Regions from separate parts of the Pseudoalteromonas sp. APAL1 genome, predicted to be linked through region 1. Evidence: predicted binding sites of a transcription regulator. Region 1 holds the regulator's gene; the other holds the start of a gene.

Region 1 (3,427 bases):
CCCCTTAAGAGCAGGAAACACTCCCGGCAAGCCCATTCCTGTAGGCTGATGACAAGCCGCACAACTTGCCATATAAACTTGCTCCCCAAGAACCATTAATTCTTCTTTCGGTAATGTTTGATCTAATAAAGCCGCATCAGCTGCTGCAGCATTGGCCTTTTCTTGCTTAGCCTCTGCTAGCCAGTTAGCAAATTCGTCTTCAGGCAACGCTTGCACAACAACAGGCATGAAACCATGATCTTTACCACACAACTCAGCACACTGACCCCGGTAGATGCCTGGCTCATTTATGCGTGTCCATGCCTCATTGATAAAACCCGGGTTTGCATCTTTTTTAACCGCAAAGTCAGGCACCCACCATGAGTGAATAACATCATCTGAGGTCATTAGAAAACGAACTTTTTTATTGATAGGAAGTACTAAAGGCTTATCAACCTCAAGTAAGTAATGTTCTGTTTTGTCAGCTTGGTTATCTATTTGGTCTTTTGGAGTAGATAGAATTGAGTAATAAGCAATTTCCTCGCCCATGTACTCGTAATGCCATTTCCACTGTGAGCCCGTTACTTTAATTGTAATATCGGCTTTAGAAGCATCTTCCATCGCTATCAGTGTTTTTGTAGCTGGAATTGCCATGGCGATTAAGATCACAAATGGTATGGCAGTCCAAAGAATTTCAACCTTGGTACTTTCGTGGAATTGCGCAGGCTTGGCTCCTTTCGACTTTCGATGATGGATCAAAGCCCAAAACATCACCGCAAAAACGATGATGCCTATCACACAACAGATAATAAATATCGTCATGTGTAATTCATAAACACTATTACTTATATCAGTCACCCCTTTACGCATATTAAATTGGCTATTTGCCAATGCTAACTGCACAGGTGAGAGTAATATAAGCCACAAGGCATAACGCAGTTTACCCATGTGACGGCTCCTTTTAATGCTATTGCAAGACGCAAAGCGAAAAGGCGATACAACAAGGTGCCCATTCGTTTTTTTTATTGTTCAGAGCGACTACGTATCATTTTGACCCAGCGATGATACCAACCCTATGTTTAACACCTAGCACATTTGAGTGTATTTTTATTAATCAGGTGTTAATACACTGTATTAACCAATTAGTTAAAAAATGAGCAATAAGCAAGTTTTAGTAGTAATAAATGTTTATTTTGGTGCAAAAATAACAACTATAATCAGCGCGTTATTTTAAAATGAGAGGCAGAGTGAGAGTAAAAAAAGAGTGAAAAACTGCGCCATATAAGGCTTTATACAAAGAGTAAGGGTTTACAAATCAATGCTAAATAATAAAAAACAAGCAACGCACCAAATTACAGCAATTTGGTGCACTATTCTAGAAACAGTTACATCCAGTCGGCATTACGAATAACACCCACCGCTAACCCTTCAATATTGAAAGATTCATGCTCAAGATCAACTTCAATTGGCGAAAATTCTTCGTTTTCAGCATGTAAAAATACTTTACGCCCAGCTTTTTCAAGACGCTTAACAGTTACATCTTCATCAACACGAGCAACAACAACCTGACCATTTTCAGCAACTTGCGTTCTATGTACTGCGAGTAAATCACCATCCATGATGCCAATGTCTTTCATACTCATACCATTTACACGCAGTAAAAAGTCAGCCGCAGGTTTAAATAGTGAAGGATCAACCTGACAATGACTTTCAACATGTTCTTGCGCCAAAATGGGCTCACCCGCTGCAACTCGTCCAATTAAAGGTAAACCTAATTGCTCAGGTTCGTCTTCTTCAATTAATTGAATACCACGACTCGCCCCAGGCTTCATTTTGATCATGCCTTTTTTTGCCAGTGCTTTTAGATGCTCTTCGGCAGCATTGGCACTTTTAAAACCCAATGTTTGAGCTATTTCAGCACGCGTAGGTGGCATGCCTGTATCTTTAATAAAGACTTTAATTAGTTCTAAAATTTGCGATTGGCGTTTTGTTAATGGGCGCATACAACTGGTTTTCCATACAGTACATTTAACTGTGAGTATATACAGTTATCTGAAAATCGCAAATTTAAATTAACGCCATCATATTGCTACAAAACTAACATTGAACCAGGTATAAAGATGCCATAAGGTATTATTTTTAATTTGCAGGCAAGGAAATACAATGAGTATTTGGCATCAACCAATCACACTAGAGCTTTGTAAAAGTTTAGAGCAAGGGATCACCGGGCAAGGTACTTTAATGAAAACCATGGGCATTGAGGTGACTGAAATTGGTGATGATTATTTAGTGGCGACTATGCCTGCCATTCCTGAGCATCATAACCCTATGGGCATGGTACATGGCGGAGCGAACGTTGTGTTAGCCGAGACAGTGGCAAGCTATGCGGCTAACTTTGTGGTTGATTTCAATAAATTTTATGCTGTTGGCCAAGAAATTAATGCCAACCATATGAAAGCATCTCGTAAGGGTGTATTAACGGCTACAGCAAAGCCTCTTCATTTAGGTAAGCGCACTTCAGTGTGGGATATTAAAATTACCAATGCCGCAGGAGAGCTTTGCTGCGTATCAAGAATGACCGCAGCTGTTGTAGAGCGCTAAGCTCAGGCTATTTTTCGACTGGATAAATCGTAATTTCAACCCCTGCGCCAATCGCTGAAATACGCAACAAGGTATCAGCATGCAGGGCTTGATTAAAACATTTTGGTGAAACGCCTGATTCAAAGCCAATATCAAATGTACGTTTAGAGCACGACAACCACTGCTTAAGAGCATTTCGTGAACACGATTCAATTAATTCACACAACTGATTAATCGCTTTGTCTGGTGTACTGATATCAGCAGCAGCCTCAATACGCGCTAGTTGACGGTATTCATCTTGGTCGTAATGTAAAACCATGGCATTTTTCTTTAAATCAGCAACAAGTGCACTAATATCGTGCTTTGATTCAAGCTCCAGATCCACATTTAAAAATTGAATTTCCGACATACTCTCGTTTTTACCCTCTATTGATATCGACTGAAACTTTAACTCAGTTTTGTATATATACCAAATCTAGAATACAGTTAATGCGACATTATGCCGCATTGGCAATACAGTTAAACAACCTAAAATAGCTCCCATACAACAATAATAACGGAGTAATGATGAATAAACGCATGTTCAAATATGCTCGCAAAGGGCATAAATGGCTTGGCTATCTGCTAGCCATTCAGCTACTTCTATGGCTATCGGGAGGCTTAGTAATGAGTTCACTCCCCCTCGAAAAAGTCCATGGTAAACATTTAGCAAAACGCAGTTTAGATAATCCATTTATGATGGCTGATTACACAGCATCAGTTGATCGGATAACCGCCCAATTTCAACAAATAAAAGCGATTAACTATAGTCACTTTTTAAATGCACCAATCATTGAAGTTACTACTGAGCAAAGCACTGTCAGCTTTA
Region 2 (3,427 bases), on a different contig from region 1:
TCCCTAAAGAGGAGTTCGTAGCCGACTAGTTTCTTTTCCTTATCTAAAATCGGTTGGCGCGCAGCGTAAAAATACATAGTCCAAGCTTGTCCACATCAGTTATTTCATTATCCCCTCGCAATATATGCCATTGTATCTAAAATAGCATTAATAAAATGACAAGATATGGGGATAAATTATGATTTTATCTTAACGTTAAGACTAGGATAAATCGTAATGAAATTCTATAAGTTATGATTAAATATCACAATTTTGTTAGCGTATCGTTGTAAATGTAAACTTAGTTGGTTATCGGCACTATTGGAGTTATAGTGTCGAAGCGTGGTATAGTCATGAGTGATATCGGTTTTTACCCCAATAATGTCTTATAATTAAATAACTTGCGAGTCATTATTCGGATTAAAAGCCAACATTAACTAATTTTTGGAGGCTAATTTGGAAACAGGAATGATAATTTCGTTAGCATTATACTTCATCGTAATGTTGGGAATAGGGCTATATGCCTATAAGCAATCAACAGATGATGTGTCAGGTTATATGCTAGGTGGACGTAACTTATCTCCAAGTGTTGCGGCGCTTTCAGCGGGTGCATCAGACATGAGTGGTTGGTTATTAATGGGCTTACCAGGTGCAATGTACTTATTTGGCCTAAGCAAGGTTTGGATTGCAATCGGTTTAGTGCTTGGTGCATGGGCTAACTACTTTTTAGTGGCACCTCGGTTACGCGTTTACACCGAAAAAGCCAATGATTCGATAACTATCCCTGATTACTTTGCAAACCGTTTTGAAGATAATAAAAATATCTTACGTGTTATTTCTGCAGTCGTTATCATTGTATTCTTTACTCTATATACCTCATCAGGAGTTGTCGCGGGCGGCAAGCTGTTCGAAAACTCATTTAATATGAGTTATGAAATGGGCTTGTACATTACTACGGGTGTTGTTGTGCTTTACACCTTATTTGGTGGCTTTTTAGCAGTGAGCTTAACTGACTTCGTGCAAGGCTGTATCATGTTTATCTCGCTGTTAGCGGTGCCTATTGCAACCTACACTATGCTTGATCAACCATTTATGGATACGCTTGCAAATGCACGCTATGACTTATTATTAAGTTCTCCTAAAGAAACAGAAATACATGCACTTAACATGATGGACTGGTTCGCTGGTGGTTCAACAATTGCCATTATTTCTGCAATGGCATGGGGCTTAGGCTATTTTGGTCAGCCACATATTATTGTTCGTTTCATGTCAGTTCGCTCTGTTAAAGATATGCCAACGATGCGTCGTGTAGGTATGTCGTGGATGACGCTTTCAGCTATTGGTGCCGTATTTACAGGCTTATTTGGCGCAGCGTACATGCTTGAAAATCAAATGCCAATCGATGATAAAGAAACGATTTTCTTGGTGTTATCTGAGCTTATTTTCCATCCACTTATTGCGGGTTTCTTATTGGCTGCTATTTTAGCGGCGATCATGAGTACTATCTCGTCGCAACTATTAGTATGTTCAAGTTCACTAACAGAAGATTTCTATAAGATTTACTTAAATCGTAGCGCTTCACAAAAAGAACTAGTGTTAGTGGGTCGTATCAGCGTTATTTTGGTTGCTTTATTTGCTATTTATCTTGCGTATGACCGTGACAGCTCAATCCTTGATTTAGTAAGTAATGCATGGGCTGGTTTTGGTGCTGCATTTGGTCCGCTTGTGCTAATTAGTTTGTACTGGAAGCGCATGAACTTACAAGGAGCAATCAGTGGCATGGTTGTTGGTGCAGCAACAGTGTTGTTTTGGATTTACGCGCCAATCACTATTGACGGCCAAGCTCTAAGTGCAATCATCTATGAGATTGTCCCTGGCTTTATTTTATCAACGATAGCGATTGTTGCTGTAAGCCTTATGACAGCCGAGCCTAAAAAGGAAATTACAGACTTATTTGATGAAGTTGAATCATCACTGTAATTTTTGATTAAACACAAAAAAGGGCAACAGATGTTGCCCTTTTTTAATTTTAAAGCGAATGGTTAGCTTGCAGCTTTCTCTTTTATATCTGCAACGTTATCGTCTGACTTTGCTTTTTTAGGCTTCGCAGGTGCTTCTTTTGCACCTTTGAGTACAGCCATAAATTGGTCTTTTTCTTTTGCCATTTCAAGCGCCAGTGACTCAATTTGTTGCTCGCTTAATGGTACATCAACTTTTTCAAGCATTAGTTCCAATGACTCAGCAATGTCGAGCATTTTGTCATACGCATCAGCTTCTTTTTTAGTAGTAAACGTCATGCGCTCGACTCCGTTTCTTTCTACAACATATTTAACAACAACAGCCATGATCTCTCCTGCATTTAAGCGTGGCATTTGTAGCGTAAAATCGCCATCTTGATTACTGTTTTTATATACAGTAATGTGTTGTGACATTATTTGCAAGTAGCAACTTACATTTTTCTTTCTATCATTTGACAAAGAAAGCGAAATTAGCTTAATTTAAATTGTTACCTAAAATCTATCCAAGCATCGGAAAACTGCTAGGCCTATAATTTTAAGAACACAAGCGATGGAGCGAGTGTTTGGTAACAAAGGAAATTAGTTGTCCAAGTAAGGACATCATGGAGGAAAATATGAAATTATTATCAAGTCTATTGTTAGCTTCAAGCCTTGCGCTTTTGCCCGCCACAGCTGCACTTGCAGCGAAACCTGTTGATGTTGCAGATGTTAAGCTACAAAAAGTAAGTTTGAATAAAGCCACGTTAGAGCAGCTTACTCAATTACCAGGTATTGGTGAAGCAAAGGCCAAAGCAATTATTGAATATCGTAAGAGCCAAGGTAACTTTAAAACTGTCGAACAGCTAAAAGAGGTTAAGGGGATTGGTGAGAAACTCTACCAAAAATTAAAGGGACAAATTACGCTTTAGAAAGCCACTCTGTCAAACAGGGCCTAACAGCCCTGTTTGTATTCTTTAATAGCGGTTTGCAGATGTGGCAATGCAAATATATTTTCGAGTGGTGTGGTTAGAAGCGGATAGCTTACCCCCGCTAACAGTAACCAGGGCAGAAGCATCCATCCTTCAAAATACGCGAGCCCTAAAAATAGTGGTGCCAAAAAAGCAAGTTTACAGACAGATAAAGTGATTTTGTGCATAGGGCTCAAATGGCTAAGTGCAAGGGCAATGATTTGCTGGCGCTGCCTCACTTTAAAGGCCTTTAATTCAGGTATTTGACTGGTAAAAAAATATATCATTACAGTGACTTTTTGCATACAAGGCGGCTAATTATAACCACTAAAAATACGACAGAGAACGCAGCGAAGATCACTTCCATCCAAGCTGGCATACTCAGTGATGCAAACTGCCAATCTATATTGCCGCAATCACCTGTAGCAGCAAAGAAACTTGGGATCCACTCATGAAGAGGCATAAAGCTCGGAAAGTTTGGTT

The links. The regulator LexA, encoded in region 1, represses DNA repair genes until DNA is damaged. The targets are predictions, from matches to a motif close to TACTGTATNNNNATACAGTA.
Region 2: L1264_RS00275 (YebG family protein) is a predicted target of LexA. The motif match lies at 2,378-2,397, and genes of this name have one in related genera.

The regions. Positions count from the first base shown of each region.
Region 1 is NZ_JAKGAW010000009.1:32,529-35,955, reverse strand. It holds gene coxB (cytochrome c oxidase subunit II) at 1-927, opposite strand, end outside; gene lexA (transcriptional repressor LexA) at 1,365-1,982, opposite strand; gene L1264_RS06260 (PaaI family thioesterase) at 2,143-2,580, shown strand; gene L1264_RS06255 (hypothetical protein) at 2,588-2,968, opposite strand; gene L1264_RS06250 (hypothetical protein) at 3,127-3,427, shown strand, end outside.
Region 2 is NZ_JAKGAW010000001.1:60,371-63,797, reverse strand. It holds gene L1264_RS00285 (EAL and HDOD domain-containing protein) at 1-77, opposite strand, end outside; gene putP (sodium/proline symporter PutP) at 448-1,959, shown strand; gene L1264_RS00275 (YebG family protein) at 2,022-2,324, opposite strand; gene L1264_RS00270 (ComEA family DNA-binding protein) at 2,612-2,905, shown strand; gene L1264_RS00265 (DUF6170 family protein) at 2,929-3,231, opposite strand; gene dsbB (disulfide bond formation protein DsbB) at 3,231-3,427, opposite strand, start outside.